Regions from separate parts of the Variovorax sp. RO1 genome, predicted to be linked through region 4. Evidence: predicted binding sites of a transcription regulator. Region 4 holds the regulator's gene; each other region holds the start of a gene.
The links. Region 4 encodes sigma-54, which starts transcription at its own class of promoters, with help from an activator protein. Its sites were predicted from a motif close to TGGCANGNAANCTGCTTT; they were not measured.
Positions count from the first base shown of each region.

Region 1: a site for sigma-54 is predicted at 2,250-2,267, ahead of CY658_RS29250 (TorF family putative porin). Genes of this name have one in related genera too.
Region 2: a site for sigma-54 is predicted at 2,126-2,143, ahead of nirB (nitrite reductase large subunit NirB). Genes of this name have one in related genera too.
Region 3: a site for sigma-54 is predicted at 1,490-1,507, ahead of CY658_RS08435 (nitrate regulatory protein). Genes of this name have one in related genera too.

Region 1 is NZ_PKMT01000008.1:202,656-206,862, forward strand. It holds gene CY658_RS29240 (ammonium transporter) at 1-901, opposite strand, end outside; gene glnK (P-II family nitrogen regulator) at 931-1,269, opposite strand; gene CY658_RS29250 (TorF family putative porin) at 1,340-2,206, opposite strand; gene CY658_RS29255 (YifB family Mg chelatase-like AAA ATPase) at 2,424-3,962, shown strand; gene CY658_RS29260 (serine/threonine-protein kinase) at 3,975-4,207, opposite strand, start outside.
Region 2 is NZ_PKMT01000002.1:233,311-237,517, reverse strand. It holds gene nirB (nitrite reductase large subunit NirB) at 1-1,916, opposite strand, end outside; partial or broken gene CY658_RS12265 (YbaK/EbsC family protein) at 2,365-2,852, shown strand; gene CY658_RS12260 (DUF1289 domain-containing protein) at 2,849-3,118, shown strand; gene CY658_RS12255 (2-hydroxychromene-2-carboxylate isomerase) at 3,115-3,759, shown strand; gene CY658_RS12250 (MFS transporter) at 3,955-4,207, shown strand, end outside.
Region 3 is NZ_PKMT01000001.1:1,745,851-1,750,057, forward strand. It holds gene CY658_RS08435 (nitrate regulatory protein) at 193-1,458, opposite strand; gene tsaD (tRNA (adenosine(37)-N6)-threonylcarbamoyltransferase complex transferase subunit TsaD) at 1,559-2,620, shown strand; gene CY658_RS08445 (alpha/beta hydrolase-fold protein) at 2,556-3,323, opposite strand; gene CY658_RS08450 (Hsp20/alpha crystallin family protein) at 3,515-3,886, opposite strand; gene CY658_RS08455 (branched-chain amino acid ABC transporter substrate-binding protein) at 4,014-4,207, shown strand, end outside.
Region 4 is NZ_PKMT01000001.1:51,647-55,853, forward strand. It holds gene lptA (lipopolysaccharide transport periplasmic protein LptA) at 1-591, shown strand, start outside; gene lptB (LPS export ABC transporter ATP-binding protein) at 588-1,385, shown strand; gene rpoN (RNA polymerase factor sigma-54) at 1,540-3,132, shown strand; gene CY658_RS00245 (phospholipase D family protein) at 3,143-4,207, shown strand, end outside.

The sequences.
Region 1 (4,207 bases), on a different contig from region 4:
TGAAGGCCAGACCCGCAGCGGCGTTGGCAGCACCTGCCGAACCCGCGTTGAAGCCGAACCAGCCAACCCACAGCAGCGAGGCGCCGACCATGGTGAGCGTGAGCGAGTGCGGCGTGAACGCTTCCTTGCCGTAGCCGACGCGCTTGCCGATCATGTAGGCACCGACCAGGCCGGCGATACCGGCGTTGATGTGCACCACGGTGCCGCCCGCGAAGTCGAGCGCGCCGTCCTTGCCCAGCAGGCCGCCGCCCCACACGATGTGGGCCATCGGCACGTAGCTGAAGGTGAACCAGATCACCGAGAACAGCAGCACGGCCGAGAACTTGGCACGCTCTGCAAAGGCGCCGACGATCAGCGCCACGGTGATGGCCGCGAAGGTGCCCTGGAAGGCGACGAACACGTATTCAGGAATCGTGGTCAGCGCGCCGAAGGTCTCCTGCGTGATGCCCTTCATGAAGATCTTGTCGAAGCTTCCGAAGAAATTGCCGTCGCCCGTGAACGCCAGGCTGTAGCCGTAGATGGCCCACAGGATGCTGATGAGCGAGAAGATCACGAAGACCTGCATCAGCACCGACAGCATGTTCTTGGAGCGGCCCAGGCCGCCGTAGAACAGCGCCAGGCCGGGGATGGTCATCAGGATCACGAGCAGCGTCGAGGTGAGCATCCAGGCGGTGTCGCCGGAGTCGACCTTCGGAGCAGGTGCCGCAGCCGGAGCGGCGGGTGCGGCCTTGGCGGCTGCGGGTGCTGCAGCCGCTGCGGGCGCGGGCGCTGCAGCAGCGGGTGCGGCAGGTGCCGATGCAGCCGCTGCTTCAGGAGCGGCAGCGGGTGCCTGGGCCAGCGCCGAAGTGCCGGCGACGAAGACGCTCAAACCGAGCGCAAGAGAGACGAGAAGTTTTTTCATAGTCGTTGTTCTTTCGGGCCAGGACTCGATCAGAGGGCTTCGCGGCCCGTTTCGCCGGTGCGGATGCGCACGACCTGCTCGAGGTTGTAGACAAAGATCTTGCCGTCGCCGATCTTCCCGGTGCGCGCGGCCCCCTCGACCGCCTCGATCACGCGGTCGACCAGCTCGTCGGAGATGGCCGCCTCGATCTTCACCTTGGGCAGGAAGTCGACCACGTACTCGGCACCGCGGTACAGCTCGGTGTGGCCCTTCTGGCGACCGAAGCCCTTCACTTCCGTGACGGTGATGCCCTGCACGCCGATGGCCGAGAGTGCTTCACGCACCTCGTCGAGCTTGAACGGTTTGATGATGGCTGTGACCAGCTTCATGATGAGTTGCTCCTTCTGGATGGATGAAAGGCGGCGCGGCAACGTGGGCCGCGCCTGGTTGTTGTGTCGATTACAGCGTCTTCGTCAGCGTGAGGATGAAGCGCGCCTTGTTGGGCGAGTAGTAGGTGGTGCCGAAGGTACCGAAGTCGGGGATGTCGATGCCCGGGTAGGCCACGACCTGGTAGTTGGACTTCTTGTTGGCGCCCTGCACCGAGCCCGTGAGCGTCAGGCCGCTGCCGAAGTCGTAGGTCGCGCCGACGTTGTAGTCGACGTAGCTCTTGTAGCCCAGGCTGCGGATGTCGCTGGACATGTTGGTGAAGCCGACGGCGGCCTTGAGCGTGACCTTGGGCACGATCTCCTTGCTGTAGGCCAGGTTCAGGTAGCCGGTGTTGCGGCCCTTCAGGCCCGAGCCCGTCTTGGCGCCGGCGTAGCCGAAGTAGTCCTTGGACACCGTGTGCGAGTACTTGGCCGTGAACGAACCGATGCTTTCGTTGGCGTAGGTGGCACCCACGTAGAGCTCGGTGGTGTTGCCCACCGAGTTGCCCGGGTAGATGTAGGTGAGCGCACCGACGTCCATGTCGACCGGGCCGGCCTTGAACTTGTAGCCGCCGTACAGGTCGCTCTCGATGCTGTTGCCCTTGAGCCAGTTGACGCTGGAGTTCCAGTTGCCGACGTAGAAGCCGCTGTCGCCGAAGGCGTAGTCGAAGCCGCCCTGGATGGCGGGCTTGAAGCCCTTGGTCTTGGCGTAGTCGTTCTTGCCGATCATGTCCTGGTCCTGGCCGCGGAACTTGTAGTTCGTGGTCAGCGAGACATTGCCCGTGAGCAGGGGCGCGGGCGCTGGTGCGGCGGCGTCGGCGGCCTGGGCCATGGCGGCGCCGGAGGCGGTCAGGGCGGTGGCCAGAACGATCAACGCCTGGGCGGCGGTACGGTGCGTCATCAGGGAACTCCTCGCAAGTGTGTTGTTGGACCTGAGCACCCTCAAAGCAGGGAGCGTGCCAAAGTGCACAGATACCGCCCCGGCCAGAGGGCGGCCATGCCCGGCGGTGAGCGCCAAATCGTTACAAGCCCTGTTTCCGGCAGTTGCACACGCTTGCACGCTGCACGGTCTTGGGCTTGCATGTCGCAAGCGCACCAACTTGGGGAGAGGAAGAAAAATGAGTCTGTCTTTGGTGCAAAGCCGCGCCTTGCTCGGCCTGGAAGCCGCCGCCGTCACGGTCGAGGTGCATCTGGCGAACGGCCTGCCAAGCTTCACTTTGGTCGGGCTGGCCGAGACCGAGGTGAAGGAAGCGCGCGAACGCGTGCGCTCGGCGATCCAGAACGCCGGGCTCGAATTTCCGACGAACAAGAAGATCGTGGTGAATCTCGCCCCCGCCGATCTGCCGAAGGACTCGGGCCGCTTCGACCTGCCCATCGCCCTGGGCATCCTCGCGGCCAGCGGGCAGATCGAGAACCACCGGCTGGCCGGCCACGAGTTCGCCGGCGAGCTGTCGCTGTCGGGCGAATTGCGTCCCGTGCGCGGCGCGCTCGCGATGGCCGTGGCCACCTACACGCAGGGCACCGCCGTGCGGCTCGTACTGCCCATGGACAGCGCCCACGAGGCCGCGCTGATGCCGGGCGCCGAGGTGTACGGCGCCCGGCACCTGCTCGACGTGGTGCGGCAGTTCGTTGTCGGCGGCGGCGGGCCCGTCGATGCGACCGACGACGGCTGGGCCCGCGTGCGCGCCGTGCCCGGCGACGGCGCGCCGCGCTATGCCGACCTGGCCGACGTCAAGGGCCACACGGGCGCCAAGCGCGCGCTCGAAATCGCCGCAGCCGGCGGCCACAGCCTCTTGATGGTGGGCGAGCCGGGCTCGGGCAAGTCGATGCTCGCGCACCGTTTCGCCGGCCTGCTGCCGCCGATGAACGTGGACGAGGCGCTGGAAAGCGCGGCCATCGCCAGCCTCGACGGCCGGCTGTCGCCCGAGCGCTGGATGAGCCGCCCGACGGCCACGCCGCACCACACGGCGAGCGCGGTGGCGTTGGTGGGCGGTGGTTCGCCGCCGCGGCCCGGCGAGATCTCGCGCGCGCACCACGGCGTTCTGTTCCTGGACGAATTCCCCGAGTTCACGCGCGCCGCGCTCGAAGCACTGCGCGAGCCGCTGGAGACCGGCACCATCACGATCACCCGCGCCGCCCGGCGCGCCGAGTTTCCGGCGCGCTTCCAGCTCATCGCCGCGATGAACCCCTGCCCATGCGGCTACCTCGGCTCCACGCTGAGGCCCTGCCGCTGCACGCCCGAGCGCGTCGCGCGCTACCAGAGCAAGCTCAGCGGCCCGCTGCTGGACCGCATCGACCTGCACATCGAAGTGGCGGCCGTGTCGGCGCCGCAGCTGCTCGATGCGCCGGCGGGCGAATCGACCGACAGCATCCGTGCGCGCGTGGTGAGCGCGCGCGAACGCGCGCTGCAACGCCAGGGCCATGCAAACCAGGCGCTGCAAGGCCGCGCGATCGACACGCACGCCGTGCTCGACAAAGCTGCGCGCCAGCTGCTGCAGCAGGCGGCCGCGCGGCTGGGCTGGTCGGCGCGCAGCACGCACCGTGCGCTGAAGGTGGCGCGCACCATCGCCGACCTCGCGGCGCAGGACACGGTGCAGGTCGCGCACGTGGCGGAGGCGGTGCAGTACCGGCGCGCATTGCGCACCGGCGCGCCCTGACCTGCGGCCCCTTTACTTGAACTCGTGGCTCACGACCGGCGCGGACTTGCTGTCCTGCACCGTCACGCGCTGGCGGTAGGCCGTGAGGTCGCCGTTGCGCACCTCGATCGTGTAGATGCCCGGGCGCAGCGACAGCGACTTGAGCGGCGGGCTCACGCCACGGTCTGCGCCGTCGACAAAGACCTGGCCCCAGGGCCGGATGTTGAACTGCACGCGGCCCATGCCGGGTGCCGCAGCCGGTGATG
Region 2 (4,207 bases), on a different contig from region 4:
CCCACGCAGCTCTTCACCGTGCGCAGCGACTTGCCGTAGGCATGGCCCGACTCGAAGCCGGCGGCGATGAGTTCTTCCCAGATGGACGGCAGCTGTTCGACGCGCGCGCCGAACATGTCCACGCGCGCACCGCCGGTGATCTTGGTGTACAGGCCGTACTTCTTGGCCACATGGCCCACGGCGATCAACCCGTCGGGCGTGACCTCGCCGCCGGGCATGCGCGGCACGACGGAGTAGGTGCCGTCCTTCTGGATGTTGCCCAGGAAGTAGTCGTTGCTGTCCTGCAGGCCGGCCAGGTCTTTCTTGAGCACGAACTCGTTCCAGCACGAGGCGAAGATGCTCGCGGCGGTCGGCTTGCAGATGTCGCAGCCCAGGCCCTTGCCATGTTTCGTGAGCAGGTCGGCGAAGCTGCGGATCTCGCCCACGCGGATGAGGTGGTACAGCTCCTGGCGCGAGTAGGGGAAGTGCTCGCACAGGTGGTTGTTCACGGCCATGCCGCGCTTGGCCATTTCCATCTTCATGACCTGCGTGACCAGCGGCACGCAGCCGCCGCAGGTGGCGCCGGCCTGGGTGCAGGCCTTCATCTCGGCGGGCGTGCACACGCCCTGGCCCACGGCCTCGCAGATCTGGCCCTTGGTGACGCTGTTGCACGAGCAGATCTGCGCGCTGTCGGGCAGCGCATCGACGCCCAGGCCCGGCCTGGCCTTGCCGTCGCTGGACGGCAGGATCAGGAACTCGGGCTCGTCGGGCAGCGCGATGCCGTTGAGCGCCAGCTGCAGCAGCGTGCCGTACTCGGTGGCGTCGCCGACCAGCACGGCGCCCAGCAGCTGCTTGCCGTCTTCGCTCACCACGATCTTCTTGTAGACCTGCTTGCGCTCGTCGATGTACTGGTAGGCGCGCGACTTCGGCGTCTTGCCGTGCGCGTCGCCGATGCTGGCGACATCGACGCCCATCAGCTTGAGCTTGGTGCTCAGGTCGGCGCCGGTGAAGGCGGCGTCGTCCTGGCCGGCGATGTGGCGGGCGGCCACGCGCGCCATGTCGTAGCCCGGCGCGACGAGGCCGAAGGTCTGTTCGTTCCACGACGCGCATTCGCCGATGGCGTAGACGTTGCGGTCGCTGGTGCGGCAGTGGCTGTCGATCGCCACGCCGCCGCGCGGGCCCACGGCCAGCAGGCTCTGGCGCGCGAGCTCGTCGCGCGGGCGGATGCCGGCGGAGAACACGATCATGTCGGTCTCCAGGTGCGTGCCGTCGGCGAACACCATGCGGTGCCGCGCGCTCGCGCCGTCGGTGATTTCCACCGTGTTGCGGCCGGTGTGCACGTGCAGGCCCAGCGCCTCGATGCTGCCGCGCAGCGCACGGCCGCCGCCTTCGTCGACCTGCACGGCCATGAGGCGCGGCGCGAACTCGACGACGTGCGTTTCCAGGCCCATGTCGCGCAGCGCCTTGGCGCATTCCAGGCCCAGCAGGCCGCCGCCCACCACCACGCCGCTGCGCGACTTGGCGCCGCAGGCCTTCATGGCGTCCAGGTCCTCGATGGTGCGGTAGACAAAGCAGTTCGGCCGGTCGCGGCCCGGCACGGCCGGCACGAAGGGGTTGGAGCCGGTGGCCAGCACCAGCTTGTCGTAGGCGATCACCTCGCCGTCGGCCGTGGTGACGGTGTTGTTGCGCCGCTCGATGGCCGCCGCGCGGGCCGCCAGGCGCAGCGTGAAGCCGCTGCGCTCGAAGAAGCCCGGCTCGACCAGCGACAGGTCGTCGGCTGTCTTGCCGGAGAAGTATTCGGACAGGTGCACCCGGTCGTAGGCCGGGCGCGGCTCTTCGCACAGCACGGTGACCTGTGCACCGGGAATGCCGAGCGTGTGGAGTTGCTCGAGGAATTTGTGGCCGACCATGCCGTGGCCGATGACTGCGATCTTCATTGGGGGTCCTGCACGCAACCGGCCCTGGAAGGCGCCCCCGCAGCCGCTGTCGAACAGACAGCGTCGTTGGGGCCCCCGCGACGGAACGGATGCGAAATGGGTTGGAGCAGACGAACCGGCGGCGGGCGGCCATCGGTGCGCTTGAACCCCGCCGTCGTTAGCGGAGGCACTGCGAACCCGCCGCAGAGGCCGGTGGGTCGCAACGTTGCTCAGCAATAAGCGTGCCGCGCGCCAAAGCCCGTGTGGCGGGCCTCATCGGCCGATGGCGCACCGAAAGCGGACCGGGCGCGGCGTGGAACGCACGGGCGTCGTGCGCCGGCGCTCTCCGCATTGGTGCGCCGGGGTGGAGGGGCGGATGCGGCGGTGGCGTCGGTGCGCGGGGCTTTTCCGTATGCTCGAGGCCTTGCAACGCAGGGCGAACGCCCCCACGAACCTCGAAGAACTTGCCATGTGCGGCTCCGAACTCCATTCCCTCCCTGAAGGTGTCCAGCGCGTCTCCCGCGTGCTGCAGGACGCCGGCCATCCCCATCGCCCCGCATGCTCGACGACGCCTGCCGCACTGCGCAGCAGGCCGCCGACGCGCTCGGCATCTCGGTCGGTCAGATCGCCAAGAGCATCATCTTCCGCCGCAAGAGCGACGAGGCGGCGGTGCTGGTCATCACCTCGGGCGACAAGCGCGTCGACGAGAAAAAGGTCGATGCCATCGTCGGCAAGACCGGCCGCGCCGACGCCGACTTCGTGAAGGCGCGCACCGGCTTCACCATCGGCGGCGTGTCGCCGGTGGGCCATGTGACGAAGCCCGTGGTGCTGATCGACCGCGAGCTGTTTCGCTTCGAGGAAATCTGGGCCGCCGCGGGCCACCCGCACGCCGTGTTCCAGCTGCACCCGAACGATTTAGAGAAGCTCACCGGCGCGCCGGTGGCCGACGTGGTGTGAACTTCGACGAAGCGCACGCGCTCGCCGAGCGCGCCACCGCCGTGCAGCGCACGGAGGGCGAGGTGCCTTCGCCGTGCTCGTCGGTGTGCCGCATGGACCGCCTGAGCGGCTTCTGCGAAGGCTGCCTGCGCACCATTCCCGAGATCGCCGGCTGGAGCAAGATGGAAGACGACACGCGGCGCCAGGTGTGGCGCGCGATCGAACTGCGCGCCCAGGCGGGCATCTGGCGCGTGCCCGAAACCACCCCCGGAGACACCGACGCATGAAGCACATCGACTTTTATCTCGACTTCATTTCGCCTTACGCGCACCTCGCGTTCGAGCACCTGCCCGAGGCGCTCGAAGGCCTGAGCGTGAGCGTGGCCTACAAGCCCGTGCTGCTGGGCGCGCTGCTCAAGCACCACGGCCAGCTCGGCCCGGCCGAGATTCCTTCCAAGCGCAGCTGGACCTACCGCCACGTGCTGTGGCTGGGCCAGGCGCATGGCATCCCCATCGAGATGCCGGCCTCGCATCCTTACAACCCGCTGCCGCACCTGCGCCTGGCCGTGGCCACGGGCGACGACGGCAGCATCAACCGCCTCGCGGCCGAGACCCTCTTTCGCCACGTGTGGCGCGGCGGCGAAGAAGCGGGCGACGCCACGCGGCTGGCCGCGCTCACGGCGCAGCTGCAGCCCAAGCGCGATGTGAACGGCGACGAGAACAAGGCCTTGCTCAAGCGCAACACCGACGAGGCCGTGGCGCAGGGCGTGTTCGGCGTGCCGTGCTACGTGGTCGACGGGCGCCTGTTCTGGGGTTTCGACGGCCTGGCGATGCTGCGCGCCTACCTGCAGGGCGATGCGTGGTTCGACGGTCCGCAATGGACCGGCGCCGACCAGCGTCCGTCTTTGTTGCGCAGCAGCAAGGGCTGAAAAGCCCGGATGAGGACAAACCCGCGCAGGGTCTTTGTTTCTTACAAGCTGAAACGAGCAGCGCGGGTTTCACCCTAAACCGTAAGCGCCCGTTCAGTTTCGCGAAAGCCTCGGGTCAGTCGCGCCTCCAAGAATGCCTCACGGTCCCGAATGCCGGGCACCGATGAACGCATACATACACACCAGGAGACGACGATGGCAGCCACGCTAGATTCAAGGGGAATGCCGCATCCGGCCCCCCGGCCCATGTCCGCGGAGGAGAAGAAGGTCATCTTCGCCTCCTCGCTCGGCACCGTGTTCGAGTGGTACGACTTCTATCTGTACGGTTCGCTCGCCGCGATCATCGCGAAGCAGTTCTTCAGCGGGCTGGATGCGGGCGCGGCCTTCATCTTTGCGCTGCTGGCGTTTGCCGCCGGCTTCCTGGTGCGTCCGTTCGGCGCCATCGTGT
Region 3 (4,207 bases), 1.7 Mb from region 4:
GGTGCAACCTGCCTCAAGACCTTGCGGTCTGTGACAAGCTCCATGCAAGCGGTGTGCCAGGCCTGAATCGCCGGTGGGAGCTATGGAAAAGATAGCTGGCAGGGCGCGCCGGTGCAGGGGAAAGTTCCTGCGGGCTGGCAAAACGGGGCGACGCACAACTGTTGTGCGCTGCACCAATCCAAGCGGCCCGGGTCAGCGCCGCGGTGCAGGTTCGAGCGGCAGGTAGTCGGCCATGGCCAGCATCGACTCGGCCACGTCGACGAGGCGGCGCTTCTGGTTCATGGCGGTCTGGCGCAGCATCTTGTGCGCCTCGGCTTCGCTCAGGCGCCGGTGCGCCATCAGCAGGCCCTTGGCGCGCTCGACGATCTTGCGTTCGTTGAGCGAGGCACGCACGGTGTCGAGTTCGTCGCTCATGGCCTGCAGGCGCTGCGACTGCTCCTGGACCATGTCGAGCACCGAGCGTTCGAGGTGGCGCCCGAGCTGCGCCGGCGTGGCGTCGTGCGCCTGCTGGGCATCGTCGAAGAACAGCGCGCCGCCGGCCTGCGGGGCCAGCGTGCCGAGCAGTTGCCGGTAGGCGGCCAGCTCGCTGCGGGCCTGGGCGGTCTTGTGGTCGCACAGCGCGCGCAGGTCGGCCGAGAGGCGGTTCTCGACCGTCTGCATGGCGTCGATGCGCCGGGTGCAGCAGTCGAACCAGGCCTGGCTCAGCAGCGCATCGGCCGGCACCGAGGTGGCGCCCTTGCGGCGCAGGCGTTCGAGCTCGGCCAGCACGGCGTCGGACTGGCTGTCGTGCCAGAGGGTGCGCACGGCGTCTCCCGAGAAATCGATGAACACCTGGAAGCAGCGCTCCTGCGACTCGATGAGGTGCCGCCATTGCTGGCGCTGCGCCTCGTCGCCACGGCCCAGCGCGAACGCGGCGGCGCCGAAGGCGCGCTCCTGGCCCGCGAACTCCTTGCCCTGCATGAAGTTGAACATCGCCACCAGCAGGCGCGAGATCTCGGGGTCGGTGGCGCCGTCGGCCGCCTCGAACACCACGGCCAGCAGGCCGGCGACCAGCTTGGCGAAGGCGGCCACGGCCTGCGCCGGCTGGAGGTCGAGCGCGTCGATGCGCTGGCGCAGCGCGGGCAGGGCGTCCAGGCCCGGCAGCACCCAGGCGATGCGGCTGAACAGGCGCGCGCCGTGGCCGGCGCCCACCACGCGGTGGTGCTCGGCCTCGAGCCGGTCGAAGCCGGCGCGCACCTGCTGCTCGAGCGCAAGGCATTCGGCGATCTGCGGACCGCGCTGGTCGGCGAAGCGCCCGCCGTGCGAGGCCAGGAACACGTTCGACATGCCGCGCTCGCGCTGCAGCGCATGCACGAGCCGCCCGATCGCGCCGACCAGTTCGCTGGTGCGCGCGAGCTGGTCCAGCGCGTCGATCTCGCATCGGCGCGCGGCGATCAGGAAGCTCAGGCCGGAAGTCATTCGTGGGGGAGTAGGAGGAGCGCACTTCACTCGTGCAACTTCCGTGCCTCGCTTGCCCCTTCGCGGGCGCCGCCGACGGGCGACCCCTACACTCGGCGCCATGCTCTTGTTGGGAATCGAATCATCCTGCGACGAGACCGGCGTGGCGCTGGTCGAGTCGCACGGCGACGCGCTGCCGCTGCTGCGTTCGCACGCGCTGCACAGCCAGATCGCCATGCACCAGGCCTACGGCGGCGTGGTGCCCGAGCTGGCCAGCCGCGACCACATCCGCCGCGTGCTGCCGCTCACCGAAGCCGTCATGGCCGAAGCCGGGCGCTCGCTCGCCGAGATCGACGTGGTGGCCTACACGCGCGGCCCGGGCCTGGCCGGCGCGCTGCTCGTGGGCGCGGGCGTGGCCTGTGCGCTCGGCGTGGCGCTGGGCAAGCCGGTGCTGGGCGTGCATCACCTCGAAGGGCATCTGCTGTCGCCGTTCCTGAGCGCCGACCCGCCCGAATTTCCGTTCGTGGCGCTGCTGGTGTCGGGCGGCCACACGCAGTTGATGCGGGTCGACGGCGTGGGCCGCTACGAACTGCTCGGCGAAACCATCGACGATGCGGCCGGCGAGGCCTTCGACAAGAGCGCCAAGCTCATGGGCCTGCCGTACCCCGGCGGCCCCTGGCTCGCGAAGCTGGCCGAAGACGGCGACGCCGCAGCCTTCAAGCTGCCGCGACCGCTGCTGCACAGCGGCGACCTCGACTTTTCGTTTGCCGGCCTGAAGACGGCCGTGCTCACGCAGGCCAAGAAGCTCGGCGACCAGCTCGACGTGCGCAAGGCCGACCTGGCGGCGTCCACGCAGGCAGCGATCGTCGAGGTGCTGCTGAAGAAGTCGCTCGCGGCGCTCGACCAGACCGGCCTGAAGCGGCTGGTGGTGGCGGGCGGCGTGGGGGCCAACAAGAACCTGCGCGAGCAGCTGAACGCGGCCTGCGCGAAGCGCAAGGTGCGCGTGCACTACCCCGAGCTGCACCTGTGCACCGACAACGGCGCCATGATCGCCATGGCGGCTGCGATGCGGCTGCAGTCGGGCTTGTCGCAGGCCTCGGAGCGCTATGCCTTCGACGTCAAGCCGCGATGGCCGATGGCATCGCTGATGACGCCCGAGGCGCCACAGCCGGAAACCGCATAGCCGGCGCGCGTGCGCCGCGCACCAGCGCGGGCAGCGAGGGCAACGGCAGCACATCGAGCACATTGCGCCAGAGCTGGCGCCACTCGGGCCAGTCGTGGCCGCCTTCGGTGGTGAACACGCGTCCCGGTGGCAGGGCGTCGGCCAGCAGCTTGTGGTTGCTGGCAAAACGGTCGGCCAGGCCGAAACCCAGGTAGAGCGGCGGCAGGTCCTTGGAAGGCTTCGCCGCCAGGTACTGCTGGAAGAAGGGCCAGAGCTTGCGGTCAGGTTCCTCGTCGGGCTGAGGCCCGGTGGGCGCCTGCCACGTGCGCAGCCCGCCGGCCTTCTTGATCTCCGCGCCGAGCACGCGGCGCCCGAGGTAGGGCGCCAGCGCCACGATGCCGTCCACCGAGCCCGGCCGCGCCAGTTCGTGGATCAGCGCACCGAAACCGCCGATGGAAATGCCGACCAGCCAGATCGAGGTGTAGCCCTTGGCCCGCTGCGGCTCGATGACGTCGGCATGCAGCCGCTCGCTGAGGGTCTGGTCGTAGTAGTAGGAGACGTCCGCATCGACCAGCAGCGCGTCGGCCGCGAGGTGCCGCTCGCGCACGGCGCTGATGAAGCCCTCGCGCTCGAACTCTTCGGGTTTGAGGTACGCCCCTGGCAGGAAGATCAGGAGCGTGTCGGACTGTTCGGTGTCATTGGCTGACTGCAGGTGCGTTTTCATGGTGCCTTGAGGCACACCCGCTGTCCGCACCGCCCCGGGAACTCGATGCGTTTACGAGATGCCCACGAAGAAGAAAGTACTAATAAATCGTCACATCATGTGACGTTATACGGCACTATTGTGAATACGACGCTTGTTTAAAGTCAAAACAAGCTGTCACTAACATTTTCTTCGTGGGGGCATCGCTCGGACTAGTTGATCTGCAAGTTCGAAACCTGGCTTGCCGGCACCAGCTTGCCGAGCTTCAGGGTCAGCACGCCGTTCTCCAGCTTGGCGTCGCTGGTGGCCAGGTCGATGGCTTGCGGCAACTCGTAGGCGAGCTTGATCTGGCGCTTGGCTTCGGCCTTGCTTTCGATGCGGACCACGGCGCCTTCGATGGCCACCGACAGGTCTTCGCGCGACAGGCCGGGCACGTCGAGCGACAGCGTCCAGCTCTTGTCGTCCTGCTCGACCAGGGGCGAGCGACGGGCGCCGGCAAAGGCGTCGTTCACGAAGCGCTCGAAAGCGCGGTCATGGGCACGGGGAGCGAAATGGGCGGTGCGGTGGGTGGGGGCGAAAAACATGGCTGAAACTCCTGGATGAATGAACACAACGGGGACATGGAATGTGTGTCCCTTACACTGCGCGGCCTTTCCATCGTGAGTGCCGCTTGACACCTCATCTAGGCGCATCGGCACGCGTTTCAAGACAATGAAAACCCCCTTTATTTGGCGCCGCCAGGCCTTGAAATTCGCAGCGGCGGCGCTATGCGCGACCCCGTTCGCCGGCTTCACGCAGGCCCCGCAACCCGCCCCGATCCGGCTGGCGCTCATCGAGAGCATGAGCGGCCCCTTCGCGAACACCGGCGAGGCCGTGTTCCGCAACCTGCTGTGGGCCGTGGAGCG
Region 4 (4,207 bases):
ATCGAGTCCGACTCGATGCGCTACGACGACCTGAAACAGACCAGCGTGTTCACCGGCAATGTGCTGGTCACGAAGGGCACGATCATCATCCGCGGTGCGCGGCTGGACGTGCGCCAGGACGCCGAGGGCTACCAGTACGGCGTGGTCACGGCGGCGCCCGGCAAGCTGGCCTATTACAAGCAGAAGCGCAACGCCGGCGACGAGTGGATCGAGGGCGAGTCGGAAGTCATCGAGTACGACAGCCGCGCCGACAACGTCAAGTTCATCCGCCGCGCCGTCATGCGCCGGCTGGTGGGCGCCACGGCCAACGACGAGAGCAGCGGCGCGCTGATCGTCTACGACCAGAGCAACGACACCTACACCGTCAACGGCTCCCTCGTGCCGCCGAACGCCGGCGTCTCGGGGGGCAGCGGTGGCCGCGTGAAGGCCATTCTCACGCCGAAGGCCGCCGCGGCCCCGGCGGCGGGCGGCTCCGCACCGGCAGCCGGCGGCAAGAAGCCCGCCGCTCCGGCACCCACCCCCGCGCCCGGCGCCGGGCTGCGCCCGAGCACCACGCTGGGCGGCAGCACCGAAGGGGAAGGGCGCAAGTGATCGAAACCGCAGGAACCCAGACGACCGCCGACGGCGTCCCCGGCAGCCGCCTCGTGGCGCGCGGCCTCAAGAAGAGCTACGGCAGCCGCACGGTCGTCAAAGACGTCTCGCTCGATGTGCAGAAGGGCGAAGTCGTCGGACTGCTCGGCCCCAACGGCGCGGGCAAGACCACCTCGTTCTACATGATCGTGGGGCTGGTGCGTGCCGATGCCGGCGAGATCACCATCGACGGCGAGCCCATCGCCCACATGCCCATTCACCGCCGCGCGCGCATGGGCCTGAGCTACCTGCCGCAGGAAGCGTCGATCTTCCGCAAGCTCACGGTCGAGGAAAACGTGCGTGCCGTGCTCGAGCTGCAGCGCGAGCCCGACGCCAACGGCCGCATGGTGCCGTTGTCGAAGCAGGCCACCGAAGAGCGACTGGCCGACCTGCTGTCCGACCTGCGCGTCGACCACCTGCGCGATTCGCCCGCGCTCGCACTGTCGGGCGGCGAGCGCCGCCGCGTCGAAATCGCGCGTGCGCTGGCCACGCAGCCGCGCTTCATCCTGCTGGACGAGCCCTTTGCCGGCATCGACCCGATCGCGGTGATCGAGATCCAGCGGATCATCAGTTTCCTGAAAGAGCGCGGCATCGGCGTGCTCATCACCGACCACAACGTGCGTGAAACGCTGGGCATCTGCGATCACGCGTTCATCATCAGCGACGGGCACGTGCTGGCACAAGGCACACCCTCGGAGATCGTCGACAACGCCGAGGTACGCAGGGTGTACCTGGGCGAGCACTTCCGGATGTGACCGTGCGGCGAGGGTCAAGGATCAACGTGGCCACCGTCCGCGCGGAACTTCCTCGCGGGGGGCGCCGCGCACGGCCGCCCGAAGCGGTCGGCCCGCCCCCGGTAGGGGGTTGGCGTAGCGCGAAGCGCGCAGCCTGGGGGGGAGCCATCTTTTCATGAAGCAAGGGCTGTCCCTTCGCGTCTCGCAGCATCTGGCGCTCACGCCGCAGCTGCAGCAGTCCATTCGCCTGCTCCAACTCTCCACGCTCGAACTGAGCCAGGAGGTGGAGCAGATGCTGGACGAGAACCCGTTCCTCGAACGCACCGCGGAAGAAGCGGCGCGCGAAGAGTTCGGGCTCGATGCTGTCGACACGCCCGTGCCACGCGACGATGGCGGTGACACCGGCGAGGGCGATTTCGCGCCGTCCGCCCCCAGTGCCTCCACCGCTTCCAGCGAAGCGACCACGTCCACACCGGAATCCGACGGCCCTGCCGCCGAGATCACCGAGCGCGAGCCCGACTGGGAAGGCGACGGTACCGTCGAGATGGCGCCCGACGACAGCGAGTGGGGCAGCGATGCGCCCGCGCGCCAGAACAACCTCGGCGACGACGAGCGTGCCGACGCCACCGAACTCGCGCGCAGCCAGGAGTCGCTGCAATCGTTCCTGCACCGCCAGGCGCTGACCCTGCGGCTCAACGAAAACGACTGCGCCGCGCTGCGCTTTCTGATCGAATCGCTCAACGACGACGGCTACCTCGAAGACTCGCTGCCCGCGCTGGCCTCGGGCCTGGCAGGCGACGACAACGACCAGTTCGACGACCTCGTGCACCACTTCCAGGTGGCGCTCGGCCTGCTGCAGAGCCTGGAGCCCGTCGGTGTCGGCGCGCGCGACCTCGGCGAATGCCTGAGCATCCAGCTGAAGGCGCTCGCGAACGAAGACGAGACCGAGGCCGAAGCGCTCGTGCGCAAGACCGCCATCGCGATCTGCAAGCAGCCGATGGAGCTGCTCGCGCGGCGCGACTTCAAGCGCCTGGCCACGCTCACGCGCACGAACGAAGAGCTGGTGCGCTCGGCGCTGCAGATCATTGCGCGCCTGGAGCCCAAGCCGGGCCGCCGTTTTGTCGACGTCGAACGCAACATCGTCGTGCCCGACGTGATCGTCACCAAGACGGGCCGCGGCACCAACATCAAGTTCCGCGTCATGCTGAACCCCGAGGTCATGCCGCGCCTGCGCGTGCACGACATCTACGCCGGCGCGCTCAAGGCGCACAAGGGCGAGGGCAGCCAGGCGCTGTCGCAGCGGCTGCAGGAGGCGCGCTGGTTCATCAAGAACATCCAGCAGCGCTTCGACACCATCCTGCGCGTGAGCAACGCCATCGTCGAACGGCAGAAGAGCTACTTCGTGCACGGCGAACTCGCGATGCGCCCGCTGGTGCTGCGCGAGATTGCAGACGAGCTGGGCCTGCACGAATCGACCATCTCGCGCGTGACCACCGCCAAGTACATGTCGACGCCCTTCGGCACCGTCGAGCTCAAGTACTTCTTCGGTTCGGCGCTAGGCACCGAGACCGGCGGCAACGCGTCGAGCACTGCGGTGCGCGCGCTCATCAAGCAGTTCGTGAGTTCCGAGAGCATCAAGAAGCCGCTGTCCGACAGCCAGATTTCCGAGATGCTGAAGGAGCAGGGCATCGAGTGCGCGCGCCGCACCGTGGCCAAGTACCGCGAAGCCCTGCGCATCGCGCCGGCCAACCTGCGCAAGGCCCTGTAGAAAGCTCACGATGACCCATCGCCTGCTGTCGCGCTGTGGGCATTGGGTTGTCGTCATCGCAACTGCGTTGCTGTTCACCGGCTGCGCCACGCTGCCCGACGAAGCACCGCGCGCACCCACCAAGGCCATCGCCGTCTCGGCCGACACTGCGCTCGGCAAGATCGCGCTGGCCTCGCAGCCCGACCCCGACCTCAGCGGCTTTCGCCTGATGCCCGGCGGCGACTTCGCCTTCGACACGCGCCTGCAGCTCGCGCGCCGCGCGCAGCGCACGCTCGACGTGCAGTACTACCAGATCGAGAACGACGAGACCGGCCGCTACCTGCTGCGCACCCTGCGGGATGCGGCCCAGCGCGGCGTGCGCGTGCGCCTGTTGATGGACGACCTGTACACGTCCGGCGAAGACGAACTCCTGCTGGGGCTGGCCGCCACGCCGAACGTGGAGCTGCGCCTGTTCAATCCGTTTCCGGCCGGGCGCGGCAGCCTGCTCAGGCGCTTCACCGCGTCGCTGTTCGACTTCAGCCGCGTCAACCGCCGCATGCACAACAAGCTCTTCATCGCCGACGGCGCGATGGCGGTGGCGGGCGGGCGCAACATCGGCAACCAGTACTTCCGGCGCACCTCGGGCCAGAACTTCATCGATCTCGACACCTTCGTCACGGGTGCATTGATCCCGCGCCTGGGCGTGCTGTTCGACCAGTACTGGAACAGCCCGCACGTGCGCCCGATCGGCTCGGTCGTGCGCACCGACCTGCCGCGCGAAGAGCTGCAGCGCCGCTTCGATGCCGCCACCGGCCCCGACACCACGCCGCCGCCGCCCAAGCCCGCGCCCAACGACCTGCTGGGCTACAGCCCCGTGGCCGACGACCTCGACGCCGGCAAGCTCGGCCTGATCTGGACCACCGCCGAGGCGTACGCCGATTCGCCCGACCGCGTGATCGGCAAGACCGCGTCGTACGGCGGCGTGCCGCTGCTCGACGTCGACAGCGTGCGCTACAACGTGGTCGAGCAGATGCGCCGCGCGCGCAGCGAGGTGACGCTGGTCTCGCCCTACCTGATCCCGGGCGTGTCGGGGCTG